Regions from separate parts of the Kitasatospora sp. NPDC017646 genome, predicted to be linked through region 2. Evidence: riboswitches for the same ligand, from Rfam matches in the RefSeq annotation. Region 2 holds a riboswitch; each other region holds the start of a gene.
What was found. A riboswitch is a leader RNA that binds a small molecule or an ion and turns the genes downstream of it on or off. The one in region 2 is predicted to bind cyclic di-AMP.
Positions count from the first base shown of each region.

Region 1 (6,935 bases), on a different contig from region 2:
GCCGCCCTCGTCGCCGAGGCCGGTGGACAGGCCGCGCTCCTTCAGCACGCCCTTGAGGGTGTGGTAGACCTCGACGCCCCAGCGGACGGCCTCGGAGAAGGACTCCGCGCCGATCGGGGCGATCATGAACTCCTGGATGTCGACGTTGGAGTCCGCGTGCGAGCCGCCGTTGAGGATGTTCATCATCGGGACCGGCAGGACGTGCGCGTTCGGGCCGCCCAGGTAGCGGAACAGCGGCAGGTCGCTGGCCTCGGAGGCGGCGTGCGCGACGGCCAGCGAGACGCCCAGGATGGCGTTGGCGCCGAGCGAGGACTTGTCCGGGGTGGCGTCCAGGTCGAGCATGGCCTGGTCGATCAGGCGCTGCTCGGTGGCGTCGTAGCCGACCAGCTCAGGGCCGATCTGCTCGATGACGGCCAGGACGGCCTTCTCCACGCCCTTGCCGAAGTAGCGGTTCTTGTCACCGTCGCGCAGCTCCAGCGCCTCGAAGGCGCCGGTCGAGGCACCCGACGGAACAGCGGCACGACCCGTGCTGCCGTCGTCGAGGCCGACCTCGACCTCGACCGTGGGGTTGCCGCGGGAGTCGAGGATCTCACGGGCTACGACGACATCGATGGACGGCACGAGGCATCTCCTTGCGGAAGCAGGGTCCGGCTGACGGTGGCGCTGTCGGCCGGAGGATTGCGGAGTCGTTACGACCAGAGCCTAACCGCCCGGGCTCCCGGGACCACGTCGACCTCGGCTCCGTCTCAGCGTGTGGCCCCGCTACCCACCGGTAGTTCACCTGCTTGTCCCAGCTTGTCCCACCGGGACGGGCGAAGGCGGACGAAGGGGCCGCCCGGTCGGCCGGCCCCTTCGTCAGGCCTCAGCCGAGGTGCAGGACCTGGCCCGGCACGATCAGGTTCGGGTCGCCGCCGACGGTGCCGCGGTTGCCGTCGTACAGCGCCTGCCAGCCGCCGGACACGCCCTGGGCGGCGGCGATGCCCGACAGGGTGTCACCGGAACGGACGGTGTAGTCGTGGCCGGTCTGCGCGGCCGGGGCCGGCTGGGCGGCGCGCGGGGCGGCGTGCTTCGGGGTGTACTGCTGGACCGGCTGCTCGGCGGGCTTCATCGGGGCGGCGTGCTTCGGCGCGTACTGCTGCACCGGCTTCGCGGCGGCCCTGGGGGCCTGCTGCTTCGGCGCCTGCTGCTTGGGGGCGGACTGCGCCTTGGTGTCCGAGGAGGTGTCCACGGCCGCCGGGGCGCCGCCCTTGCTCAGGCTGCCCTTCTGGGAGCAGACCGGCCAGGCGCCCGGGCCCTGCGAGGCGAGCACCTTCTCGGCGACCGAGATCTGCTGCGCCCGGCTGGCCTGGTTGGCCTGCGGCGCGAAGGCGGTGCCGCCGTACGCCTTCCAGGTGCTGGAGGTGAACTGCAGGCCGCCGTAGAAGCCGTTGCCGGTGTTGATGCTCCAGTCGCCGCCGCTCTCGCACTGGGCGACGGAGTCCCAGGAGGAGGCCGGGGCGGCGGAGGCGCCGGTGGCGGTCAGGAGCGGCAGCGCGAGTCCGACGCCGGCCACCCCGGCGACGGCGATGGCCTTCTCGGTCTGGGTGCGACGACGATGACGGCCGTTTCCAACGAGCAGCATGAAGAGGTCCCTCTCCGCACGCCTGCGAGGTGAGCTGTCGGGTTCGGACCGGGAGGTGGCCCGGCCGCCGTCGGCGGAAACGATTCCGCTTGGGCGGCTTCACCCCAAGCCGTGGAGGAACGGCAACAAACCTGGTTCCCCCGCCCCTGCCCAGGGTCTGGTCGGTTTCCCGTGGCGCGGCGGGCAGGATTCGGCGTTCCGCGCACGGGGTCCGCAGCTGCGGACTCCAGGGAGACTAGACAGATCCTCAGACCGATCACAAGCTCATATCGTCGACATCACACCAGAATTACGGCCCGTGTTCGATCGCCTACCAACGGCGGGGCTTTGTCCGGTTTGATGGGCGTTCACACCGGCGTCAGCGCGCTGTAACCGATGCCGGATCAGCGTGTCGGAGCCTCAGGAACGGCGTGCGGGGAGCGACGCTCCGGACTGAATTCGACCGGAAGTTCGCGCAATCCACGCATGATCAGGCCACCCCGCCAGCGCAGGTCGTCCGGGCTTTCGGCCAACCGCAGATCGGGCAGCCGGGAGAGCAGTGTGGCCAGCGCGGACCGCCCCTCCAGCCGGGCCAGCGGGGCGCCGATGCAGTAGTGGATGCCGTGCCCGAAGCCCAGGTGGGGGTTGTCGCTCCGGGCCAGGTCGAGGGTGTTCTCGTCGGCGAACCGGGCCGGATCGCGGTCCGCCGCCGCCAGCACCACCAGCACCGGGTCGCCGACCGGGATCTCCACTCCGCCGATGGTCAGTGGCGCGGTCGCGAACCGCCAGGTCGCCAGCTCCACCGGCCCGTCGTAGCGCAGGAGTTCCTCGATCCCGGTCTCCAGCAGCGCCGTCTCGCCGCGGGCCACCGACTCCTGCAGCAGCGCCCGCTGGTCCGGGTTGCGCAGCAGCGCGTACGTCCCGTTGCCGATCAGGTTGACCGTCGTCTCGAACCCGGCGAAGAGCAGGATGAAGGCCATCGCGGCGGCCTCGTTCTCGGTCAGGTGCTCGCCGTGGTCGCTCGCCCGGATCAGGCCCGAGATCAGGTCGTCGCCGAGGTCCGCCCGCTTGCGGTGGATCAGCTCCAGCAGGTAGGCCCGCATCCGCTTCACCGCCCGCCCCACGCCGCCGCGTTGGCTGCCGCCGTGGCCCGGCTTCGTGTGCCGCAGCATCATCCCGGCCCAGTCGCGGAAGTCGTCCTGGTCCTCGGCCGGCACGCCCAGCATGTCGCAGATCGCGTAGATGGGGAGAGGGAAGGCGAACTCGTGGATCAGGTCCGCCGAGCCGCGCTGCGCGAAGCCGTCGATCAGCCGGTCGGTCAGCTGCTGCACCCGCGGCTCGAACTCGGCCACCCGGCGCGGGGTGAACGCCTTCGACACCAGCCGGCGCAGCCGGGTGTGGTCCGGCGGGTCGATGTTCAGCAGGTGGGTCATCAGGTCCGCCTGCCGCTCCCCCGGGATGCCCACCCGGCCGGTGCGGTGCGCCTGTTCGCTGTGGTGCGCCGGGTTCTTCGACAGCCGGCTGTCCGCGAGCGCCTGCCGGGCGTCCGCGTACCTGGTCACCAGCCAGGCCTCCACCCCGCTCGGCAGCTTGGTGCGGTGCACCGGGGCGTGCTCGCGCAGCCAGGCGTAGGCGGGGTACGGGTCGGCCGCGAACTCCCAGGTGAAGAGCTGCAGGGCGGGGTGGGCGGCGGGCTGGGCGCCGTCGGGCTGAGCTGGCATGGGTCGACCGTAACCGCTGGACCGGGGCCGCCCGGCCGACCTCCGGGACGCCGCCGCTCCGTCACCGGTTCGCGAACCGTTTGTGAACGGCGGGCCGGCGGCACACCAACACCGCGTGGACGCCCCGTGGACGCCCGGTGGACGGCCCTTGGACAGCTCTTGGCCGGGCGGCAGGCGTGAGCCTGGTCACCTGCGGGGTAATCCCTGTTGCGGAGGGTCAGGACGTGCCTACGATCCTCCGCAGTACGCGTGGGCGCCGGTGCGGTGTCGCCCACAGGGAGGAGCAGACCATGCGGGTCAGCGGAGCAGTCGTCGTCATCGCGGTACTCGACGGCGGTTCGGGAGCCGACCTGGCCCGCCGGCTGACCTCGGCCGGCGCCGCCGGGATGCTGATCGCCGACCAGCACGTCGGGATCGCCGAGGACCTCGCCGCCGAACTCGACCGGCCGGGCTGCCCCGTGGTGGGCGTCTGCGGCGACATCCGTCGGCCCAGCGACGTCGCCGCCCTGGTCGACACCGCCGAGAAGCACCTCGGGCCGATCGACCTCTTCTGCGTCGCCGGCCCGAAGGGCGAGCGGATCGTCTCCCTCGCCGACCTGCCCGACCACCTCGACCTCGAACGCCTCGCCGAACTGGTCGCCCTGATCGGCGAGGCCATCGGCGAACTTGTGCCGCCGCAGCGGCGCCCCGTCGAGAGCACCGCCACGGCCGCCTGAACCGCTACGCGGGCTCGAGCCCCTCGGCCGCGCGCACCGCGTCCCGGTAGCCGCGCGCGGCCGAGCGCAGCGCCGCGTCCACGTCCACCCCGGCGTCGTGCGCCCGCTGCGCCACCGCGAGCAGCAGCCGGCCCGCCGACTCCGCGGTCAGCTCGGCCGGCAGCTCGTACGGCTCGTCCGGCACCTCCGTGAAGCCCGCCCGGCGCACCCGGGACACCAGCTTCGCCGCGTACGCCAGCGCGGGCAGACCGGCCGGCACGCCGTCCAGGACGGACTCCCGGTCCGCCTTCTCGGCCGCCTTCAGCTGCTCCCAGTTGGCCTCCACCTCGGCGGCGCCCCCGGCCTCGACGTCCCCGAAGACGTGCGGGTGCCGGTACACCAGCTTGTCCACGATGTCCCCGGCCACGTCGTCGATGGTGAACGGCCCGGTGGGGTGCTCCTCGGCGATCCGGGAGTGGAAGAACACCTGGAGCAGCACGTCGCCCAGCTCCTCGCGCAGCGTGTCCCGGTCCCCCTCCTCGATCGCCTCGACCAGCTCGTAGGCCTCCTCGACCAGGTACTTCACCAGGCTCTCGTGGGTCTGCTCGGCGTCCCACGGGCAGCCGCCGGGCGAGCGCAGCCGGTCCATCACCGAGGCGAGGTCCAGCAGCCGCGCCCCTGGCAGGTCGTAGGAGCCCGGCAACACCTCGATCTCCGGCACCTCGCCGGCGTGCTCCACCGCGAGGCGGGCCAGCGCGTCCGTCAGCCCCGGGTCCCCGTCCGGACCGCCCAGCCACACCGTCGGCCCGGCCCCGGCCGGCTGCCCGGTCAGCAGCCGCGCCAGGGCCGGCGCCGACCCGGCCGGCACCGCCTCGACCGTCACCCCGGCCTGCCGCACCGCCGCCACCTGCGGATGCGCCTCGTCGGCCACCAGCACCCGCCCCGCGGAGCGCAGCGCCTCCCAGGCCGGCCACGCCAGCAGCCCGGGGGCCACCCGGTGGGTGGTGGTGAGCAGGATCAGCTTCGCGCCCGGAGCGTTCGCCGGCACAGCATTCGTCGTCACACCTCGAACCTACCCGCCGCGACCGTGCCCGGCCCTGCCGATCCCGGTACGGCAACGGCGGCCCCGGGCCGCAGCCCCGGACCGCCGCTCCGACGGGTGCTACTTCCTGGCCCCCGCCAGGTCGTCGAACATCGCCGACAGGAACTCGGTGCACCAGCCCAGCAGCTCCCGGCCGACCAGCGGCTTGCCGCCGATCCGGCCGGTGCTCGGCCGCGGCACCAGCAGCTGCTGGGCCGCCGCCTTGACCTGGCTGCGCGGGTAGAGCCGGTTCAGCCGCAGCTGCTGGGACTCCCGCAGCTCCACCGGGCCGAAGCGGACGTTCGGGCCCTGGAGGGTGATGTCCGAGATCCCGCACCGCCGGGCGTACAGCCGCAGTGCGGCGACCAGCAGCAGGTTCTCCACCGGCTCGGGCAGCTTCCCGTAGCGGTCCACGAGTTCGTCCCGGACCTGCTGGATGTCCGCCTCCGAGTTGACCGCCGCGATCGAACGGTAGGCCTGCAGCCGCAGCCGCTCACCGGGCGCGTAGTCGTGCGGCACGTGGGCGTCGACCGGCAGCTCGATCTTCACCTCCAGCGGCTCCTCCTCCGGCTCCGCGCCGCCGTTGGCCAGCGACTCGCGGAACTCGGCCACCGCCTCGCCGACCATCCGCATGTAGAGGTCGAAGCCGACCCCCGCGATGTGCCCGGACTGCTCGCCGCCGAGCAGGTTGCCGGCGCCGCGGATCTCCAGGTCCTTCATCGCGACGTACATGCCGGCGCCCATCTCGGTGTGCTGGGCGATGGTGGCCAGGCGCTCGTGCGCGGTCTCGGTGAGCGGCTTCTCCGGCGGGTACAGCATGTACGCGTAGCCGCGCTCGCGGCCGCGGCCGACCCGGCCGCGCAGCTGGTGCAGCTGGGAGAGGCCGAAGGTGTCGCCGCGCTCGACGATCAGGGTGTTGGCGTTGGAGATGTCGATGCCGGACTCGACGATCGTGGTCGACACCAGGACGTCGAACTCCTTCTCCCAGAAGTCGACGACGACCTTCTCCAGCTGGGTCTCCCCCATCTGCCCGTGCGCGGTGGCGATCCGCGCCTCGGGCACCAGGTCCTTCAGCCGGGCGGCCGCCTTGTCGATCGACTCCACCCGGTTGTGGATGTAGAACACCTGGCCCTCGCGCAGGAGTTCACGCCGGATCGCGGCCGAGATCTGCTTCTCGTCGTACGGCCCGACGAAGGTCAGCACCGGGTGCCGCTCCTCCGGCGGGGTGGTGATGGTGGACATCTCGCGGATGCCGGTGACCGCCATCTCCAGGGTGCGCGGGATCGGGGTCGCGGACATGGTGAGCACGTCCACGTTGGCGCGCAGCTTCTTCAGCTGCTCCTTGTGCTCGACGCCGAAACGCTGCTCCTCGTCGACGATGACCAGGCCCAGGTCCTTGAACCTGGTCTCGGAGGAGAACAGCCGGTGGGTACCGATGACGACGTCCACCGAGCCCTCGAACAGCCCCTCCAGGACGGCCTTGGCCTCGCTGTCGGTCTGGAAGCGGGACAGCGCCTTCACGGTGACCGGGAAGTTGGCGTAGCGCTCGGCGAAGGTGGAGAAGTGCTGCTGGACCAGCAGCGTGGTCGGCACCAGCACCGCCACCTGCTTGCCGTCCTGCACCGCCTTGAACGCCGCACGGACCGCGATCTCGGTCTTGCCGTAACCGACGTCGCCGCAGATCAGCCGGTCCATCGGGACGGACTTCTCCATGTCCGACTTGACCTCGGCGATGGTGGTCAGCTGGTCCGGCGTCTCCGCGTACGGGAAGGCGTCCTCCAGCTCGCGCTGCCACGGGGTGTCCGGGCCGAAGGTGTGGCCCGGCGCGGCCATCCGCG
Region 1 is NZ_JBIRJC010000008.1:272,859-279,793, reverse strand. Features, by position in the region: gene eno (phosphopyruvate hydratase) at 1-621, opposite strand, end outside; gene ACH4J0_RS16105 (transglycosylase family protein) at 863-1,621, opposite strand; cyclic di-AMP (ydaO/yuaA leader) riboswitch at 1,627-1,794, opposite strand; gene ACH4J0_RS16100 (cytochrome P450) at 2,005-3,321, opposite strand; gene ACH4J0_RS16095 (SDR family NAD(P)-dependent oxidoreductase) at 3,612-4,037, shown strand; gene ACH4J0_RS16090 (MazG family protein) at 4,042-5,079, opposite strand; gene mfd (transcription-repair coupling factor) at 5,179-6,935, opposite strand, start outside.
Region 1: it holds a riboswitch for cyclic di-AMP, as region 2 does, so the genes downstream of both, ACH4J0_RS16105 (transglycosylase family protein) here and ACH4J0_RS31390 (M23 family metallopeptidase) in region 2, are expected to answer to the same signal.

Region 2 (6,935 bases):
CCCAGGGGAACATCACCAGCTGGTGCAGCGCGGCCCGCCAGCCCGCCCCGTCGGCCAGCCGCGCGGTGATCGCGCCCCAGTTGCCCGGACGCACCTGGCGCACCGGCGCCGGGCCGGGCACGTCCAGGGCGAGCATCCCGCGCACCCGGGCGCGCTCCGCCCGGCCCAGACCGCGGGCGACGGTGGTCAGGCCGGCCAGCACCGGGAGGCCGAGGACGGTGACGAAGGTGCCCACGCCGAGGCAGAACAGGGTGATCGAGACGGCGAAGCCGACGATCGCCACCGGCAGGCCGGTCAGCGCGTATCCGACCTCGCGGTAGTACTGCCGGGAGAACGGCGCGCGCCAGAAGCCCGGCGGCTGCTCGGTCCGGCGGGCCCGGGCCGGACGGGTTCCGTCGCCGTGATCGTCCCGGTCGTACCACTCCTGACCCAGCGTGCTGTTGCTCATCTCGCGGCCCCCGGCCCCTCGTTCTCGCGGTCTCCCGTACTGACGGACTTCAGTCTGGCCGACACGCGACCCGGACGGCATCCGGGGGACCGGCGGACCGGAGGTGGGGTTAACCCCCCTGCGGCGGGGCGAGCGGGCCGGTCCACTCGTCGGCGAGCAGCGAGTACTGGTACGAGTCGGACCAGACGCCGCCCTTGTACAGGTCGTGCCGGACCCGCCCCTCCAGCTGGAAGCCGAGCTTGGTGAGCACCTTGGCCGATGCCGTGTTGTCCACGTCGACCCGGGCGACCAGCCGGTGCAGGCCCAGCGGGCCGAAGGAGAGCCCGCAGAGCAGCCCGGCGATCTCGCCCGCGTAGCCGCGCCCCCACACCGGGCGGCTCAGCACGTAACCGAGGTGGGCGGAGCGGTACTTGCCGAGGGTGAGGCTGGCGTGCGCCACCGGCAGCGCGTCCTCCGGGTCCTCGGCGTCCTCGCGCCGGACGACGGCGAGCCGGTAGGTGTCCCGCTCCTCGGCCATCGCCTCCTCCAGGTAGAGCTCGATCTGGTCGGCGCAGGTTTCGCGGTCGCGCGGCTCGAAGGGGAGGTAGCGGGTCACCTCCGGGTCGCTGTACAGCGCGTGCAGCGCGTCCAGTTCCGCCGGGGTGTGGTGGTACTCGCGGAGGGCGAGCCTGGGACCGGTGAGGCGTACGGGGACCATGGCTGCCGACCCTACCCCCGTCCGGCGGCTACCGTTCGGAACATGAACGACGAAGACCTGCGGCTCGCCCCGCGCACCAGGGCCGCCGACCTGCTCACCTGGGCGGCGGCCGGACAGGACCGCGCGCCGGTGGCCGAGGCGCCGCTGCGCGCGGTGCTGGCGCTGCTGGAGCTGGGCGAGGGCAGGATGCACGACGGCTGGCCCGAACTGACCTCCGACGCGGTGGAGCACCTGCTGTACGAACGGCTCCACCTCTACGTCCAACCCGCGCCGGAGGAGGACCCGCTCGCGTACGGCGACGCCGTACGGCTGCTGGTCGACCACCAGCGGGCGGCGAAGCGGCTCAACGCCAAGCGCCAGGAACGGCTGCACGCCGAGGCCGAGTGGCAGGGCGAGGTCGCGGCCGGGCTGCTGCGCCGCGCCGACCTGGTGACCTGGCCCCGGCTGTACGCGGTGCTTCTGCACGCGCACGGGGTGGACGTGACGGACCTCGCGGCCGTACGGGACTGGCTGACCGGCTTCGCCGGCCTCGACGAGGAGGAACGGCTGGCCGGGTACGAGGCGCTGGTGCCGACCGGCTGGCTGGACGAGCCGGACGAGCAGGGCTGGGGGCCGGGCCGGGTGCTGTCGGTCGGCATGGCCACCGACGGGGCACGGCGGCTGCTGGAGCAGGGCCTGATGCGGCGCAGCTACCGCAACCTGGCCGAGCTGACTGCGCTGGGGCGGCCGATGCCGGACGAACTGGCCGGGGGCTTCGAGGAGTTCGAGGCGGCGGCGGCCGCGGTGGCGCTCGATCTGCTCGGCGAGTGGACGGTGCCCGGGCTGCCGCGACTGCTGGTGGAGGAGTTCCCGGAGCTCGCGCCGGAGCCGGGGGCGGAGGAGATCGAGGCGTACCTGGCGCAGTTGCCGCCGGAGTGAGACGGCGGGGAGCCCCTGGGCGAGCAGGCCCCGGGGGCTCCCCTCCGAGCCCGTTACGGGTTGAGGCCGCGCTGCTGGAGCCAGGGCTCCGGGTCGACCGGGGCGCCGCCGCCGGGGCGGACCTCCAGGTGCAGGTGCGGGCCGGTGACGTTGCCGGTCGCGCCGACCTTGCCGATCTGCTGGCCGGAGGTGACCTGGCCGGAGCCCTTGATGATCGAGGACAGGTGGCAGTACCAGATCTCGGTGCCGTCGGGCAGGGTCTCGACGATCCGGTAGCCGTACGCACCGGACCAGCCGGCCGAGGTGATGGTGCCCTGGCCGACCGCGTGGACCGGGGTGCCGGTGTCGGCGGCGAAGTCCAGGCCGGTGTGCAGATGGGCCCAGTAGCGGGCGCTCTGACCGTAGTGGGCGGAGAGGCTGTAGTCCTTCACCGGCAGGGTGAGGGCGGCGGCCTCGGCCCGCTCGGCCTCCTCGGCGGCGCGCTTGGCCTCGGCCTCCTTGGCGGCGGCCTTGGCCTCGGCCTCCTGGGCGGCCTGCACCCGGGCGCTCTCCTCGGCGGCGGTGCGCTGGCTGTCGGCCTGCTGCTGGATACGGGCGGCGAGCGCGAGTCCGGGGTCGGCGGCCAGGGCGACCGGGGTCTCGTCCGGGGCCTCGACGGCGGGCGCGGCGGCCGGGGTCGCGGAGGCGAAGCCGGTGGCGCCCAGGGTGGCGGCGACGGCGGTGACGCCGAGCAACGGGGAGGCCCCGCGGGTCTGACGCGGCATCCGGTGGCGGTTGGCCTCGGCCTCCGGGGCGAACGGGTCGGCGGGCCCGGCGTCGCGGGGCTCGGAGCCGTTCGGGCCGGGGTGGTCGAGGAGCTGGGTACCGGCTGCGGGGCCGGCCGGGTGTGCCGGGGTGTGCGTCGACGCCACGGAGGCGCGCTCCTTTCCTTCCTTCGCGCCTACCGGGTTAGCTGACGGGTTCGGAGCAGGAAGGTCTCCTACGGCCGGGCCGGAGCCCTGCCGATTCACCCCAAGGAACGGTTCCCCGGCTCCCTGACCTGCCCGGAGGCCGGCCGGCGGGATTAGGCGACGCGCACGGTGCCGTCTGGGTACGGCATTGACGACCGCGCTGCGTTATCAAACGTTAATCCTAGGAGGCCCTGATTCCAAGCCATCCGTCCGCGACGGCCGGGGAACAGGTGATCGGACGTCAACGAACGACCCCTCAACCGCCCGGCCCATCTGAGTACTCCTACTCATGTGCAGCCCGGCCGCCCCGCCGCATCCTGACGCCATGAGCGCACCGATGCAGTCACGCACCACGGCCGCGTACTACGCCCAGGCCGTCCTGTCCTTCGCCATCTCCGGCACGGCCCTCGCCGCCGGGATCGCCTACCTGCCCGTCGGCGGCTGGACCCGGGCCTTCCTCGGGATCGGTCTCCTCTACACCGTCACCTCCTCCTTCACGCTGGCCAAGGTGATCCGGGACCGGCAGGAGTCCTCGGACACCGTCGCCCGGGTCGACCAGGCCCGGCTGGAGAAGCTGCTCAGCGAGCACGACCCGTTCAGGGTCGAGGGGGCCTGAGCGGCGGCTTCCCGCGACCGGTGACGGCCTTGACGGCCTTGACGGCTAAGGCTATTAGCCGTAGCTTTATGGCTATCGGCAGCATCGAGCGAGCCAGTGGAGGCCCACCATGAACGGCACCGTCACCCCGAGCACCCAGTACCTCGACGTCCCCGGCGGCCGCCTCGCGTACGACGACACCCGGCAGGGCGACGGCGCCCCCGTCGTCCTGCTCCCCGGGATGCTCGACTCCCGTCGCGCGTACCGGCACCTCCACCCGCTGCTCACCGCGGCCGGACGCCGGGTCATCACCATGGACCTGCGCGGCTTCGGCGAGTCCTCGATCGCCTGGGACGACTACAGCCCCTCCGCCGTCGCCACCGACGTCCTCGCCCTGCTCGACCACCTCGCCATCGAGCGGGCCGTCCTGGTCGGGCAGTCCTACACCGGCGCGACGGTCGTCAAGCTCGCCGGGGACGCACCCCAGCGGGTCACCGGGATCGCGCTCATCGACGCCTTCGTCGAACACCGGACGAACGCGCTCATGAAGGGCGTCATGGCCGTCATGGGCGCCGCGATGGTCCGGTGGCCCGCGGTCTGGGGCTACTACCTCCGCAAGATGGCCTTCCCCGGCCCCCGGCCCGCCGACCTCGACGGCTACGTGGACGGGCTGGTCGCCGCCCTGCGGACCCCCGGCCGCAGGACCGCCACCCGCGGCCACGTCACCGGCGACTCCGCGCCGATCGGCTGGAGCGCGGCCGTCCGCTGCCCCGCCCTCGTGCTGATGGGCAGCAAGGACCCCGACTTCCCCGAGCCCGAGGCCGTCGCCGACCTCCAGGCCGAGAAGCTCGGCGCGCGGAAGGTCATGATCGAGGGATCCGGCCACTACCCGATGGCCGACAACCCGCAGGCCGTCGCCGACGCCCTGCTGCCCTTCCTCGCCGAACTCGCCTGAGCCCGCCCGGACCCGCCTCCTTCACTCTTCACGCACCACGGAGAACCCGAAGCCATGCCCCGCGTAGGACTGACCCCCGAGCAGGTCGTCGACCACGCCCTCGCCCTCATCGACGAGCAGGGCGCCGAAGCCCTCACCCTGGCCTCCGTCGCCGCCCGCGCCGGAGTCGCCACCCCCTCGCTGTACAAGCACGTCAGCGGCGGGCTCGCCGAACTCCGCCGGCTCGTCGCCGTCCGGGTCACCGGGGAACTGGCCGACCGGCTCGCGGAGGCCGCGCTGGGGCGCAGCGGGGACGACGCCGTCACGGCAGTCCTGCGCGCCTACCAGGCCTACGCCACCGAACACCCCCACCGCTACACGGCCCTCCCCCAGGCCCCCCAACCCGACGACGACCTCACCCGCGCGGCCACCCGCCTCGTCGGCGTCATCGTCGCCGTCCTGCGCGGCTACGGCCTCGACGGCGCCGAGGTGATCCACGCCGCCCGCACCGTCCGCTCCCTCGCCCACGGCTTCGCCGCCCTCTCCATCACCGGCGCCTTCCAGCTCGCCGAGGACGTCACCACCACCCACGACCGCCTCATCACCACCCTCACCACCGGCCTCCACTCGTGGCCGAAGGCGGCGGAATAGGAAGTCGGCCCCGTCGACTTCCCACACCCCACCCGCCCGGCGGACCGGCCCGCCGGCGCCGCAGCGGCGCATGCGAGGAGACAGCGGCAAACGGCGCCCCGGTGCGGGTGGTTACGTGGCGGCGAGCGGGCGCGTGAGGAGTCGGGTCCGTCGACTTCGCGGGGGTGGGGTGGGGACGGGTGCGGCCGTCGGGGGTGGAAATGGGGTATGAAGATTTGGTGCCCATCCCCGAGGACGAGAGCCGGACGAGCGGCCGCAGCCCGATGCGCTGCGTCCGCTTATTGCTGGGTTGCACCAGTGCTGCCGAGTTGCTCGGCACCGTGCTCGCGGAGGGGCCGGGATGGATCACCGGGGAGGGCTCGGCGCTCTATCTGCTGGACTCCGCGGGGATGCTGCGGCTGACCGCCTCGCACGGGTTGCCGGACTGGGCGCACGAGCGGTACGGGCTGGTGGATCCGGCCGGGGACCTGCCGGCCGCGATGGCGCTGCGGCTACGGCGCCCGTACCTGCTGAGCCCGGAGCACACCAGCATCGACTACCCGAACCGGAACGCCGGCATGGGGACCGGGATGGTCGCGGTGGTGACCCTGCCGCTGGTGGTGGACGAGCGGGAGATCGGGGTGCTGGCGCTCGCGCTGGCGCACCGGGGCACCGTGCCGCCGCGGGACCTGGACGTGTTGGAGACGATCGCCGGGGCCTGCGCCCACCGGCTGCACCACCTGCTCGACCACGTGGGGGACCGGGCGGACGACCGGCCGCCGCGGGAGGCGGGGCCGGATCCGGCGCTGGCGCACCCGCTGCTGTCCCTCGCGGTGCGGGCCGCCGGGCACGGTGCCTTCGAACGCGACCTGGTCACCGGGGAGAGCTACTGGGACGCCGCCGCGTTCGCGGTCGCCGGCCGGCCGGTGGCCGCGGACGGGGCCGCGCCGGAGCTGGAGCGGATCGTCCACCCGGAGGACCTGCCGGACGTGCAGGCCGCCCTGGCGGAGGCGCTGGCGAGCGGCGGGCGCTACCGGATCGGCTACCGGGTGCTGCGCCGGGGCGGGAAGGTGGCGCGGGTCGAGGAGTCCGGTGAGGTGATGCTGGACGTGCACGGCCGCCCGGTGCGGATCGCCGGGCTGCTCGCCGACGTGGACCACCGCGGGGAGCGGCACGCCGGTGCGCGGCGCGACCCGGCCGGGGCCCGGACGGCGCTGCTGCTGTCGCTCACCCGGGCGCTGTCCCGCGCGGTGACCGTACGGGACGTCACCGCCGCCGTCACGGACGTCGCCCGCCCGGCCTTCGGCGCCTCCGGCATCGTGCTGGACCTGGTGGACGAGGGCCGGCTGCTGCCGGTCTCGCACACCGTGTACGGCGGCCCGCGCCGCGCCGAGCTGACCCGGCTGGCGGAGCTGTCCGAGGGGGTGATGCAGCGCTCGCTGGCCCGCTCGGCCCCGCTGTTCAGCGAGCCCGGCGGCAAGCCGGGGAGCGCGGACGCCCCGGCCGCCTGGGCGGTGCTGCCGCTGGTCGCCTCGGGCCGGCAGGTCGGCTCCTGCCTGATCACCTTCGCCGCCGAGCGCGCCTTCAGCCGAGAGGACCGCACCCTGTACTCGGCCTTCGCCGGCATCCTGGCGCAGTCCCTGGAGCGGGCCCGGCTGTACGACACCCACCACCACCGGGCCGGTGAGCTGCAGCGCGCGATGCTGCCGCGCACCCTGCCCCGGCTGCCCGGGATCGCCACCGCCGCCCGCTACCTGCCGAGC
Region 2 is NZ_JBIRJC010000028.1:27,979-34,913, forward strand. Features, by position in the region: gene ACH4J0_RS31375 (sensor domain-containing protein) at 1-448, opposite strand, end outside; gene ACH4J0_RS31380 (GNAT family N-acetyltransferase) at 558-1,145, opposite strand; gene ACH4J0_RS31385 (hypothetical protein) at 1,188-2,063, shown strand; gene ACH4J0_RS31390 (M23 family metallopeptidase) at 2,117-2,974, opposite strand; cyclic di-AMP (ydaO/yuaA leader) riboswitch at 2,987-3,143, opposite strand; gene ACH4J0_RS31395 (YiaA/YiaB family inner membrane protein) at 3,339-3,629, shown strand; gene ACH4J0_RS31400 (alpha/beta fold hydrolase) at 3,739-4,563, shown strand; gene ACH4J0_RS31405 (TetR/AcrR family transcriptional regulator) at 4,618-5,193, shown strand; gene ACH4J0_RS31410 (SpoIIE family protein phosphatase) at 5,412-6,935, shown strand, end outside.

Region 3 (6,935 bases), on a different contig from region 2:
TACGGGCCGCCCGGGCGGTGCCCCCAAGGGCACGGTTCCACGGCGCGGCTGCCGGCTCCGCAAGTATATTGGCCCGGAGCCAACGAACGTTCGGAGCAGACACGATGGCACCTCGCGGGGATTCGGTCAATGAGGAGATGCGGCAACGCTCCCGTCGACGCATCATGCGAGCCACCATCGAACTCGTTGACCAGCGCGGTTACGCGGGCACCACGCTGACCGACATCGCCGAGCGGGCCGGACTCGCCCGCGGCCTGCTCTCCTACTACTTCGACGGCAAACGACTGCTGATGCAGTCCGCCACGCACCGGATGATGCACCAGGCACTCTCCGGCGAACTGGCCGAACTGCCGCCGGGCGCCTCCCCCGAGGCCCGGCTGGCCCGCGCGATCGACACCGTCCTCAGCCTGGCCATGGACCACCCCCGGGTGATGCGCTCCCACCTGGCACTGATCCTCGACCCGGACACCGGCGCCTTCGTCCAGGACCCGGAGCAGCAGCAGGTCGGCGCGATCCTGCAAGGCCTGCTGGAGGACTGGGGCGCGCCGGACCCGGTCGCCGAGCACGCCGTGCTGCGCAGTGCGCTGATGGGCGGCTGCATCGGGGTGCTGCTGCCGGGCGCGGAGATCCCGCTGGCACCGATCCGCGCCGACCTGTTCGGCCGCTACGGCCTGGCCTGGGAGCTGGGCCGACCGCCGCAGCCGCTGCCACCGGAACGCGAACGGCCGCCGACCCGCGGTTGACGGCGGGCGGGCGGCCTGGCGGCAGGGCCGGGCACTCGCACGAACGGCCGCCGGCACCCGCTCGGACGGCCGATGGTGGAGGGTCTCCCGGGTCGCGCCCGGGAGTTGCTCAACGCTCCTTCAGGATCGACGCGAGCAGGTCTATCGTGCGCTCGGGCGTGAGGCTGTCCACGCAGAGCCGCTCCATGACCTGGATGTACGCGTCGACGTCATCCCGCTTGTCCAGGTACAGCGCGCTGGTGAGCTGCTCCAGGTAGACCACGTCCGCGAGGTCCTGCTCCGGGAAGCGCAGGATCGTGAACGCCCCGGACTCGCCCGCATGGGCGCCGAAGCGGAACGGCATGACCTGGATGACCACGTTGGCCTGTTCGGCGACGTCGATCAGGTACTGCACCTGACCGCGCATCACCCGGGGGCCGCCGACCGGCCGGCGCAGCGCCGCCTCGTCGATGACCGCCCACAGCCGCGGGCTGGCGCCCTCGGTCAGCAGCTTCTGGCGGCGCAGGCGGAGGCTGACCCGCCGCTCGACCTCCTCCTCGCTGATGACCGGCCGACTCTGTCCGAAAACCGCCCGTGCGTACTCCTCGGACTGCAGCAGTCCGGGGATGAACTGCACCTCGTAGGTGCGGATCAGCTGGGCGGCCTCCTCCAGGCCTACGTAGGTCTGGAACCAGCCCGGCAGCACGTCGTTGAAGCTGTGCCACCAGCCGGACTTGTTGGCCTCGCGGACCAGCCCGAGCAGGGCCTCCCGCTCCAGGCCGTCGTCGACGCCGTAGAGACTGAGCAGGTCGGCGACGTCGCGCTCCTTGAAGCTGACCCGGCCCAGCTCCATGCGACTGATCTTGGACTCGGACGCGCGGATCGCGTAGCCCGCGTCCTCACGGGTGATCCCGCGCGCCTCGCGCAGGCGGCGCAGCTGCGAGCCGAGGAGGATCCGGCGGACCATCGAGCCGCCGCCCGGCTGAACTGTGGTCATGCGGTCGAAACCTCCACCTAGGGCAAACAGCGCACAGTCTGCCATCAGTTGAGCGCTCACGGTGCCGATACTGACGGATGTTCCTATCAGTTCTGCACTCCGCACACCAGGATGCACGTGCATCCGGCGCTTGCATATGCCAATAGTGCGACTGCACGTGAATCGACTCTTGCATCTGCAGTGAGCGCACACCACCATGGTGCACGTGCACCTGCACATCCCTGGCAATCCCGCGGGCTCCGCGTCGACCCCACGCGCGACTCCGTGCACCGACCCGGCGGCGTCCCCCGCGCCATCGGGCGTTCGAGTGCGCGCGCGCCTGGTCGAGGGGGCGGCCGAGCGGCCGAGCGAGTCGGAGGTGACCGGCATGACCCCGGCGGGTCCAGCCGTGTCCGCCCCCTTATGGGAGGAGCTCTTCATGAGCACCGGTACGGCTTTGGCAGTTGACCCCCATGTGGTCACCTGTACGCTCGCTCCTCGCTTCGAAGCCGTGAGAACCGCTCGCGACTTCGCCCGGACCGCTCTTCAGCGCTGGGGCCTGATGGAGCTGTTCGACGATGTCGCGCTGGTGGCCTCGGAACTCGTGACCAACGCGCTCCGGCATGCGATCGGCGCACGGCCCGACCCGTCGGGCTGCGCCCTGGGCGAGTACGACTTTCCCACACAGTCGGCTCCGGAGGGACGGCTGCCGATCCGAATAAGCCTGGTGCACCGCGCGCCGCAGGTGGTCTGCGCGGTGAGCGATCCGAGCAGCACCGGCCCGGTGGCCCGGGAGGCGGACTTCGTCGCCGAATCCGGCCGCGGGCTGCACCTGGTGGAGTCGTTCAGCCGCTCCTGGGGCTGGCACCCGCTGGGCAGCGGCAAGGTGGTCTGGGCCGTGTTCGAGTCGGAACCGGCCGGCGGCAACGGGCTCGGCGGCAGCAGGCTCGACGACGGCGCACTGGGCGGCCACCAGCTCGACGAGCTCGACGGCCGAATCGAAATCGGTGGACGGCACCGGCGCTCGGCCTAGCGCCGCACGGCGCACGGCCGGCCGAGGGACGACCCGGGAGGACCACGCCCCGGGCCCTTCAGCCAGGCCCCCGCGCCGGACCGGACCACGACCCCGGCACCGGTTACCCGCCCGGGTGCTCCGGCCCCGGAGGACGCGGGCAGCCCGCGGGAGCACCCGCGCCACACCGGCAGGCCCTGCCGCACGGTCCACGGGCCCGGACGCAAGCGCGAAGGGCCGTCGCCGGGCAAAGACAAAGGCCGTCGTGGTGTCAGCACCCACGACGGCCCCCCGATGGTGGAGCAGTGGCCGGTCAGACCGCCAGGTGGTCGAACTCCCCGTCCTTGGCCCCCAGCAGCAGGGCGGCGATCTCCGCCCGGGTGTAGATCAGCGCCGGACCGTCCGGGAAGCGCGAGTTGCGCATCGCGACGTCGCCGCCGGGCAGGGCCGCGAACTCGACGCAGTTGCCCTGGGAGTTGCTGTGCCGGCTCTTCTGCCAGACCACCCCCTTGAGATCGGCCGCGGCCATCCCGTTGTAGGTGTGGCTCGAGCCGTGCGTGTCCTGCGAGTCGTGCATAGAAATCTCCCGAAGAGCTCCGGAGTTGTCGTCCAGCGCGGCGCCCCCGGCACCCGCCGAACGAACGGACCGGCCCCGTAACCGGTCCGGCGCAACGCCTCACTTGACGCGATGATAGCCGCAGTGCACGTGCATCAGCACGGGACATTGCAGGTGCACGAGGCCTTTTGTCGGCCGCCCCGAACTCTTCACGGACCCTTCTCCTGACGGTACGTAAACGGACATAGCCGATTGAAACGACGGCTCGTCCATAACCGGCCGTGAGCAGCCCCCCGCTAAATGTTGATCTTCGAATGCCGGGAGTCGCATCTCCGTGACCCTCCGTCAGGCCACCTTCCGGCTGTGAGACATCTCACGCGCCCCGGGTGCAACGCGCCACCCCGTGGGGCGCGTCAGGGCAACTGCATGGGCTCGCGCGGGCGCCGGGCGAGGAATGTCCGGATTGTAGGCAAACCGCCCGGAGCGGAGCGGCTGCAACACGGCCTCCGCACCACGACCACCCGAAACCCGTACGGCAGCCGACTGCAGGCCTGACGGGCCGATGTCCTACGATCTCCGGCATGAGCACCGCAGCCATCCCGGGCGCGCCACTGCCCGTCCGCACTCCAGGCTCCCGTGCGCGGGGGCGCCACCGCCGCCCCGAGCGCCCCGAGATCCGCACCGGCTCGCCGGCCCTGGTGCTCGCCGTTCCCGCGACGGCGGGGCCCGAGTCCCGTTCGGTCGTCGAGGAGCTGCTGTCGATCGTCCGCAGCGAGCACGCCGGCGTCCAGGCCGCGGTCGGCTACCTCCCGGCCGACGGCGCCGAGACCGGGGCCTCCGAGGACCGCACCGTGACGGAGCTGCTGGCGGCGGCCGCCGAGGCCGGACTGCCGACGCCCGTCGTGGTCCCGCTGGTGGCCGGTCCGCACGGCTTCCTGACCGGGCTTCACGCCCTCGCCGCGGAGTTCGGCGCGACCGTCACCGACGCGCTGGGCCCGCATCCGCTGCTCGCCGAGGCCGTCCACGTACGGCTGTCCGAGGCCGGGCTGGCCCGGGCCGACCGGGCCCGGCTGTTCGCCATCGCGACCGCCGCCGACGGCGTGGTGCTGACCACCGTCGGCGGTGAGGACGCGGCCGCCGCGGCCGGGATCACCGGCGTGCTGCTGGCCGCCCGACTGGCCGTCCCGGTCGTCGCCGCGGCACTCGACGTGCCCGGCTCGGTCGCCGGGGCCGTCGACCACCTCAAGGAGACCGGCTCCCAGCGCCCGGCGCTGGCCCCGCTCGTCATCGGCCCGGAGGCGGACTCCGAGCTGCTCGCCACGGCCGCCGAGGAGACCGGCTGCCCGTCGGCGGCGCCGCTGGGCGCGTACCCGACCGTCGGCCAGCTGATCGCCTCCACCTACCTGGCCGCGCTGCCTACGCCGTCGGCGGAGGAGCTGGCCGAGGCCGAGGCGGAGGCCGCGGCCACCGCCGGGGCCGGCGAGGGCTCCCGACGCGCCCACGCGGCCGCCGAGGGGCCCGTGGAGGGCTGACGGCCCCCACGGACCGCCCACTGCCCCACCCGCACCACCGAAGGGCCCGGAACGCCTGAGTTCCGGGCCCTTTCCGCTTGTTCGGATTGCCCGCTAGGAGAGTCAAGAGGCATTGCTCCGTAATGTCCGTTCTGGTGCTATTTGTCGATAAATAGTCGGCGCGTCATCCAGCGCTCGATCCGTCCGCACTCCTCCCGCACGACGAGTGCGCCCCCGATGCAACTCAACACTCCGTCACATCACTCCTGAGACGGAGACAGTTTCGGGAATCCGACGCGAAATTACCGGAAAACGATCATTTCCGATCATGGAATACGACCCATTCGACGTTTTCCATAAACCGTGATGCGCATCACAGGTATTTGCAGTTCGAACTTAAGTCTGCTTAACGTGCTCCCCGTTCGTGACCACACGGACCCAGTTCATCCGCGACGCCGAGTCCTGCCGTCGGATGTCCTGGCAGCGCGAAAACGCATCACGGCAGGAGCGGGGGAACCACAGGTAAGTCGCCCTGGACCGATTCCCGGAAACGGTCCAGGGCTAGGGGTGAAGCCGCGCCCACAGCGCGGCCGGGCAACTCCAGCCCGAATCCGACAGCTCACCTCGCAGGCGTGGGAGAGGACCGCGTCTTCATGCTGCCTTCCAACGGCAACCGCCTGTCCAGCCGCACCCGTCGCGTGATCGCCGCCGTCGGCGTCGCGGGCGTCGGCCTCACCGTCCCCTGCCTCACCACCGGCACCGCCAACGCCGCGTCCGTCGCCACTTGGGACAAGGTCGCCCAGTGCGAGAGCGGCGGCAACTGGAGCATCAACACCGGCAACGGCTTCTACGGCGGCCTGCAGTTCACCTCCAGCACCTGGGCCGCCTTCGGCGGCACCGCGTACGCCGCGCAGGCCAACCTCGCCACCAAGGACCAGCAGATCGCCGTCGCCGAGAAGGTCCTCGCCTCGCAGGGCCCCGGCGCCTGGCCGGTCTGCTCGGTCCAGGCCGGTCTGACCCGGGGCGGCGCCGCGGCCGCGGTCGACACCTCGACGGCCGCAAAGCCCGCCCAGGGCCAGGCCCCGGCCGCGAAGCCCGCCAAGCCGTCCGCGCCCGCCCAGGCCCAGGCCCAGGCCTCCGGAGACTCCGCCTCGGCCGCGGCCGCGGCCAAGTCCGCCAACAGCGGCTGGGCCAAGCAGCGCCAGACGCAGGCCGGCGACTACACCGTCGTCGCGGGCGACTGGCTCTCCTCGATCGCCGACAAGCACCACGTCCAGGGCGGCTGGCAGCACCTGTACGAGCTCAACCGCAGCACCCTCACCGAGGGCCCGGACACCATCTACCCGGGCCAGCAGCTGACCTTGGGTGACGGCACCTCGACCCAGGCCGACCAGTCCTCCACCGCCACCAGGTCCGGCTCGGACTTCACCTGGTTCGACCGCTCGCAGAAGTCCGGCCAGGCCTCGAACGGCGGTGCCGTGGACGCCAAGCCGGTCGCCCAGAGCAAGGCCCCGGCGTCGAAGCCGGCCGCCCAGGCGCAGACCCAGGCCCCGGCCCCGGCCCCGGCCGCCACCGGCAGCATGGCCGCCGCGGTCTCCTTCGCCAAGTCGAAGGTCGGCCAGGCGTACGTCTACGGCGGCACCGGGAACGGTGGTTGGGACTGCTCCGGCCTGACCCAGGCCGCGCTGCGCGCCGCGGGCATCAACATCCCGCGCGTCGCCGCCGACCAGGCCGCCGCCAGCACCCACGTCTCGCTGGACAGCCTGCAGCCGGGCGACCTGCTCTTCTGGTCGAACAACGGTCAGAACTCCGGCGTCTACCACGTCGCCATCTACGTCGGCGGCGGCCAGTACGTCGAGGCCGCCAACCCGAGCTCCGGCGTCCGCATCCAGACCATCGCCAACTGGGCCCCGGACTTCGCCGGCCGGGTCTGAGCACCGCGAACACAGGACGGCTGACAGGTCACAGCTGACAGAACACGGATGACAGCTGACGGCTGACAGCCGTCGCCCGACCGCCCCGGGGAGAGTCTGGTCGCTCCTCCCCGGGGCTTCGGCGCACCCGCACCACCGATCCGCACGCCGGATTCCGTATGGCCGAACTCCGACGCAGCGGGCATGCTGCTGCTACACACCCGAGGAGGAGTCGCCATGGCCCA
Region 3 is NZ_JBIRJC010000003.1:10,704-17,638, forward strand. Features, by position in the region: gene ACH4J0_RS05720 (TetR/AcrR family transcriptional regulator) at 165-743, shown strand; gene ACH4J0_RS05725 (helix-turn-helix domain-containing protein) at 853-1,719, opposite strand; partial or broken gene ACH4J0_RS05730 (ATP-binding protein) at 2,138-2,602, shown strand; gene ACH4J0_RS05735 (DUF397 domain-containing protein) at 3,024-3,287, opposite strand; gene ACH4J0_RS05740 (hypothetical protein) at 3,848-4,798, shown strand; cyclic di-AMP (ydaO/yuaA leader) riboswitch at 5,260-5,423, shown strand; gene ACH4J0_RS05745 (transglycosylase family protein) at 5,431-6,711, shown strand; gene ACH4J0_RS05750 (hypothetical protein) at 6,928-6,935, shown strand, end outside.
Region 3: it holds a riboswitch for cyclic di-AMP, as region 2 does, so the genes downstream of both, ACH4J0_RS05745 (transglycosylase family protein) here and ACH4J0_RS31390 (M23 family metallopeptidase) in region 2, are expected to answer to the same signal.

Region 4 (6,935 bases), on a different contig from region 2:
GCCGTCGTCGCGGAACCGCCCGGCCAGTGCGGCGGCGTCCAGCAGGGCGTCGTCGGTCTGGCCGGTGATGGTCAACACACCATGGGCGAAGGCGAGTTCGTCCGGGTCATCGGTCTCGACCCGGTCCACCGCGCGGAGGTCGCCGAGGAGTTCGGCGGCCTCGTCCAGCAACGGGACGTCCTCGACCGTCCAGGGCGAGCCGGGCGGGCGGAGCAGGGCGGCCGCGTGCTCGGGGGCGCTGTCGGCGAGCAACTCCCCGTCGGTCAGCAGTCGTTCGACGAGCCGCTGCGGGGTGAGGGCGGGCCAGAGCGGGTCGAGTGCGGCGCGGACGTCCTCCCGGGCCCACAGCTCGCGCGGGGCGTAGTGCGCCTCCTCCTCGTCGTACGGCCGACCCAGGGAGAGGGCCTGGGCGATGGCCAGGGCGTCCAGCAGGGTGCGCAGGTAGTGGGTGCGGGCCCGGTTGTGCGGCGTCCGCAGGCCGCGGGCGGCGTCCAGGGCCTGGGCGCAGGCGCGGGCGGAGACGCGCAGCCCGTCGCCCAGGTCGATGCCCCCGGTGGGCGCCGACTGGTGGGCGGCGACGGCGCGTCGGAGTACCTCGACCATCCACGGCCCGCCCTTGGCGACGGCCGTGGCGGGGGCGTCGGCGCGGGTCGCGGCGACGTCGGGAAAGAGCTCGCCGACCGTGCGCAGCACCACCTCGGTCTCGCCGAGCGCGGGCAGCACCTCCTCGATGTAGCGCAGGAAGCCCGGGGGGGACCGATGACCAGCACGCCGCGGCGCTCCAGCGCGGTCCGGTGGGTGAACAGCAGGTAGGCGGCCCGGTGCAGGGCGGCCAGGGTCTTGCCCGTCCCGGGCCCGCCCTGGACGACCAGCGCGCCGGGCAGGGGGGAGCGGATCACCCGGTCCTGCTCGGCCTGGATGGTGGCGACGGCGGTGCCCATCCGGCCGGTGCGCTCGCGGGCGAGCGCGGCGAGCAGGGCGGCCTCGCCGACCAGGCCTCGGCGGCCGGCCTCGTCCAGCCCGGCGAGGTCGAGCGCCTCGTCGTCCAGGCCGGTGACGGTGCGGCCCTCGGTGTGCAGGTGGCGACGGCGCATCACGGCGCCAGGGTGGGCGGGGGTCGCGGTGTAGAACGGACGGGCGGCGGGGGTGCGCCAGTCGAGCAGCAGCGGTTCGTACGCCTCGTCGGACAGGCCGGTGCGGCCGATGTAGCGGACGGTGCCGTCGCGTTCGTCGAGGCGGCCGAAGCAGAGGCCGCGTTCCGCCGCGTCGAGCCGGGCGGCGTGCCGGGCGGCCTCGCGGGCGCGGACCTCGCGCTCCAGCCGGGTCTGGTGGGTGCCGCCGGCGGCCGCGCCGTGGTGGGCGCCGTCGCAGGTGCGGTGGGCGAGCTCCCGGGCGGCGTCCAGGTGGGCGTAGAGCCGGTCGAGGTTGGCCTGTTCGGTGCGCAGGGCTTCGGAGAGGGCGGGGTCCGCAGGTTCCGCTGGAGTTCTGTTCATTGATGTGGTATCCTTGCGGCGAGGAGTTTGTAGAGTGTATTCAGGTCTGCGTCGAAACGGCTCAGCCTACCCCATCCGCCGACGTTCGGCGTGACCTCGGCTGTTAGGCTTGCGAAGCGTGAGCGCGAAGCCCCAGATCCCCAATGTCCTGGCCTCCCGGTACGCCTCGGCGACCCTGGCCCAGCTGTGGTCCCCCGAGCACAAGGTGGTCCTCGAGCGCCACCTGTGGCTCGCCGTCCTGAAGGCCCAGCAGGACCTCGGTGTCGAGGTGCCCGCGACCGCCGTCGCCGACTACGAGCGGGTGATCGACCAGGTCGACCTCGGCTCGATCGCCGCCCGTGAGCGGATCACCCGCCACGATGTGAAGGCCCGGATCGAGGAGTTCAGCGAACTCGCCGGCCACGAGCAGATCCACAAGGGCATGACCTCCCGGGATCTGACCGAGAACGTCGAGCAGCTGCAGATCCGCCAGTCCCTGGAGCACGTCCGGGACCGTACGGTCGCCGTCCTGGTGCGCCTCGCCAGCCTGTCCGCCCAGCACTCCGAGCTGGTCATGGCCGGCCGCTCGCACAACGTGGCCGCGCAGGCCACCACCCTGGGCAAGCGCTTCGCGTCGATCACCGACGAGCTGCTGGTGGCCTTCCGCCGCCTGGAGGAGCTGATCGCGCGCTACCCGCTGCGCGGGATCAAGGGCCCGGTCGGCACCGCGCAGGACATGCTGGACCTGCTCGGCGGCGACACCGAGAAGCTGGCCGAGCTGGAGCGCCGGGTCGCCGCGCACCTCGGCTTCGACAACGTTCTGACCAGCGTCGGTCAGGTCTACCCGCGCTCGCTGGACTTCGAGGTGCTCACCGCCCTCGTCCAGCTGGCCGCCGCGCCGTCCAGCCTGGCCAAGACCATCCGCCTGATGGCCGGCCACGAGCTGGTGACGGAGGGCTTCAAGGAGGGCCAGGTCGGCTCCTCCGCGATGCCGCACAAGATGAACACCCGCTCCTGCGAGCGCGTCAACGGCCTGGCCGTCATCCTGCGCGGTTACGCCTCGATGACCGGCGAGCTGGCCGGCGACCAGTGGAACGAGGGTGACGTCTCCTGCTCGGTGGTGCGCCGGGTCGCACTGCCGGACGCCTTCTTCGCCTTCGACGGCCTGCTGGAGACCTTCCTGACCGTCCTGGACGAGTTCGGCGCCTTCCCGGCCGTGATCGAGGCCGAGCTGGACCGCTACCTGCCGTTCCTGGCCACCACCAAGGTGCTGATGGGTGCGGTGCGCGCGGGCGTCGGCCGGGAGACCGGCCACGAGGTCATCAAGGAGCACGCCGTCGCCTCCGCGCTGGCGATGCGCGCGGGTGCCCGGGAGAACGAGCTGCTGGACCGCCTTGCCGCGGACGAGCGGATCCCGCTGGACCGGGCCGCGCTGGACGCGCTGCTGGCCGACAAGCTGTCCTTCACCGGTGCGGCCGGGGCGCAGGTCGCCGAGATCGTCCGTCAGGTGGAGGCCGTCGCGGCGGCCTACCCCGAGGCGGCCAAGTACGCGCCGGCCGACATCCTCTAGTACGGCCGTCTCCTGACGGAGCCTCAGTTCTCCGACGAGGGCCCAGCCGCCGTTCCGGTGGCGGGGCCCTCCGGCGTGCGGGAGTGCCCGGGGTCGAACGGCGGGGTGGTGGTGGAGCACGGCCAGTCGCAGCTCGGCTCGGCCACCGGCTGCTCCTCGGGGGCGAGCACGTTGCCCCGGACGGTGACGGAGGCGATCAGTCCGCCGCAGACCAGCAGGCCGGCACAGATCAGCATCGCGGTGTGGAAGGCGGAGTCCACCGAGGACGGCACCCGGTAGGCGTCGCCGCTCAGCCCGGCCATCGCCGGTAGGGCGGCCACCGCGAGCAGGCCGGCCGCCCGGGCGGCGGCGTTGTTGACACCGCTCGCGATGCCCGCGTGCCGCACCTCGACGGCGGCCAGCACGGTCGCGGTCAGCGGCGCGACCAGCAGCGTCATCCCAGAGCCCATCACCGCGACCGCGGGCAGTACGTCCACCCAGTAGGAGGAGCCGGGGCCGATGCGCAGCATCAGCAGCACCCCGGCGGCGCACAGCAGCGGGCCGACGGTGAGCGGGACGCGCGGGCCGATCCGCTTGCCCAGGCGCCCGGCGCGCGCGGACAGGGTCAGCATCAGCAGCGTGATCGGCACCAGGGCGAAGCCGGAGAGCAGCGGCGAGAAGCCGGAGACGATCTGCAACTGCACCACCAGCAGGAAGAACACCCCGCTGAACGCCGCGTAGACGCACAGCGTGACCAGGTTCACGGCGGTGAACAGTCGGGAGGAGAACAGCCCGAGCGGCAGCATCGGATCGGGCGCCCGCCGCTCGACGGCCACGAAGGCGGCGGCGAGCAGCAGGCCGAGCGCGCCGCTGACCCAGACGGCGGGGGACAGGCCCTCCCCGGCGGCGGTGAGCGCGTAGGTGATCGCGCCGAGGGCGAGCGCGGCCAGCAGGGCGCCGGGCACGTCGAAGCGGCCGACGGCGGACTCGTCCCGGCTCTCCGGGACGTATCGGGAGGTGACGGCGATCACCGCGGCGGCCAGCGGCAGGTTCAGCAGGAAGATCCAGCGCCAGCCGGGCCCGTCCACCAGCCAGCCGCCGAGGAAGGGGCCGACGGCCGCCGACACCCCGCCCAGACCGGACCACAGGCCGACCGCGGCCGAGCGGTCGTCCGGGTGGAAGACGGCCTGCAGCATGGCGAGCGAGCCCGGGGTGAGCAGCGCGCCGCCGATGCCCTGGACGGCGCGGGCGGCGATCAGTACGTGGATGGTCGGGGCGGCGGCGCAGGCCGCGGAGGCGGCGGCGAACCAGACCACGCCGATCAGGAAGACCTTGCGCCGCCCGTAGCGGTCGCCGAGAGCGCCGCCGAGCAGGATCAGGCCCGCCAGGGTGAGCAGATAGGCGTTCAGGGTCCATTGCAGGGAGGCGAGGGAGGCGCCGAGGTCGGTGCCGATCCGGGGCAGGGCGACGTTCACCACGGTGCCGTCGAGCATCGCCATGCTGGAGCCGAGCACCGTCGCGAGCAGTACCCAGCGTCCCTGTGCGGTGCTCAGGCGCAGGGAGCCGGCTTCAGAGGTGGCCACGGGCCGATCCTGCGCCCGGTGGGGCGTACGTGACAAGGGTCACTGGGCGGTGTGTCGGTCGGCAACGGTGCGTGGGCGGACCGTCGCACTGGGGTGCGGTGGTCGGCGCAGGGTCGTGGATCAGTGGCGGCGAGTGAATGGATTGTGCACGTACTGTACAGCGGATCATTCGAAGGGTCACCGCGCCGGGAGACACGGTTGCTCGTTCAAGAGATCGACATTGCTTAGCCCGAACGGATGAGTTTTAGTTCAGCGACCGACCGGCCAGCCCGGACGGATCCGCCGGGTGGAACGCCGAGTCCTGCCGCTGCCCGGTGGCTCGCACTGAACTCTGTACGGCAGGAGCGGGGGACCCACAGGTAAGTCGCCGGACCGGAGTTCGCGCTTTTCAGGGCGCGGACGTCCAGGACCGGCTAGGGGTGAAGCCGCGCATGCGGCCGGGCAACTCCAGCCCGAACCCGACAGCTCACCTCGCAGGCGTCGGAGAGGAAATCCCATGCCTGCACAGGCTCGTCGTTTCGTCCTGCCCCGTGTCGCCCTGCCCCGTGCCGCCCGCACCGGCATCGCCACCGCCGTTGCCGGCGCCTCCTTCGTCCTGCCGCTGGTGACCGCGATGAGTGGTCAGGCCGCCGCCGCACCGGTCGCCAAGGTCGTCACCGCCGCTCCCGCCGCCGCCGGCTACGTCGCTCCGCTGGCCAAGCCGGTGCTGGGCGAGGCCTACGGTGTGGCCGGTTCGATGTGGGCCTCCGGGCACCACACCGGCCAGGACTTCATCTGCTCCACCGGCACCCCGGTGCGCGCGGTCGCCAACGGCGTCGTGGTGCAGGCCGGCAAGGGCGGTGCCTACGGCAACCAGGTCGAGATCAAGCTGGCGGACGGCAAGTACGCGCAGTACGCGCACCTGTCCGTGATCGGAGTGAAGGTCGGCCAGAGCGTCACCGCCGGCAAGCAGCTCGGCCTCTCCGGCGCCACCGGCAACGTGACCGGCCCGCACCTGCACTTCGAGGTGCGCACCGGTCCGAACTACGGCTCGGACATCAACCCGGTCAGCTACCTGCGGGCGCACGGCGTCGCGCTCTGACCCACCGGGGTTCCAGGAACCACCGCTGTCGTGGGGCGAATCGATCCTCCGGGATGGTCATGTCGGGTGACCGCTCGACCGGATGATCGCCGCGACAGTGGACACGGGCGCGGGACACGCCCACGGCCGGCCCGGCTTCACGGGACATCCCCTGGAGCCGGGCCGGCCCTCGTCGTTCTCCGGTCCGGCGCGGCGTGCGGCGCTTCGAACATGGCGTCAACTCGACTGTTCGGTGCGATGGGATGCGCTTCTACCGGGTGGTGGGTCGGCGGGGTGGTGACGGCGCCGGTGCCGCGACGCCGGCGGCCGGAGCTGTACGTGCGGATGGGGCGGACCGTGCCGGAGGACGCGGCGGAGCGTGACCGGGGCGGGCCTCGTACGCCGCTAGGGCAGGATCCGCCGGACGCCCCGGCCCCGGTGGACCGGCAGGCCGTGCTGGGCGGCGGTGAGCAGCTCGTGCATCCGGTGGCCGAAGTCCTCGGTGTCGCGGGCGGGTTCGGGGAAGACCAGGCGGACGTCGCGGTGGCCGTGCGAGTGGTCCAGGCGCAGCACCAGGCCGTGGCGGTCAAGGGCGAGCGGGCGGACGGCCGGGTGGTGGGTGAGCAGGGCCGGGTCGAGCAGGCCGGCGAGCAGGTCGAGGGCGTCGGCGTGGTCGTCGGCCAGGTGGGTGAGCAGCGCGGCCTCGTGGCGGGCCAGCGGGTCCGGGGTGGCGAGGGCGAGGTCGGCGGCGGTGAGCGCGTCGGTGCCGTACGGGGTGGCGAGGACGGCGTGGCCGACGTCCACCCGCAGGTGGACGCTCGGGCCGTCGTCGGCGAGGTGGGCCAGGTGCAGCCGGCCGGCCAGGGTCAGTCGGGCGCGGACGCGGTCGCGGACGGCGGCGGGGGAGACGTCGGTGACGTCGAGCACGACGGCCAGCCCGTCGGTGGTGCCGGCGGCGGCCGCGGTGAGCGGGGCGTCCATCGGGGCGCGCAGACGCAGCCGGGGACCGTGTACCGAGACCGGGGTGTCCAGGTCGTGGTGCTCGCCGAGGGCGCGGACGGTGAGTGAGGAGGTCGCGCTGAGCAGGTTGTGGACCCGGTCGGCGGTGGTGGGCTCGGGCACTTCGGCGTCGGACGAGTTCATGGACCAACCTCCCGATGCTTAGGTGAGCCTAACCTAATATCCCGCTGGGGTCGTGGCAAGCGCGAGGGCCCGGGCGCCGTGGTGGCGCCGGGCCCTCGGGCGCTGGTGGCGGATCAGGCGACGACGGC
Region 4 is NZ_JBIRJC010000009.1:35,074-42,008, forward strand. Features, by position in the region: gene ACH4J0_RS16305 (HelD family protein) at 1-723, opposite strand, end outside; gene ACH4J0_RS16310 (hypothetical protein) at 795-1,496, shown strand; gene purB (adenylosuccinate lyase) at 1,612-3,042, shown strand; gene ACH4J0_RS16320 (MFS transporter) at 3,066-4,604, opposite strand; cyclic di-AMP (ydaO/yuaA leader) riboswitch at 4,917-5,099, shown strand; partial or broken gene ACH4J0_RS16325 (M23 family metallopeptidase) at 5,320-5,685, shown strand; gene ACH4J0_RS16330 (DUF2470 domain-containing protein) at 6,070-6,807, opposite strand; gene ACH4J0_RS16335 (RidA family protein) at 6,921-6,935, opposite strand, start outside.
Region 4: it holds a riboswitch for cyclic di-AMP, as region 2 does, so the genes downstream of both, ACH4J0_RS16325 (M23 family metallopeptidase) here and ACH4J0_RS31390 (M23 family metallopeptidase) in region 2, are expected to answer to the same signal.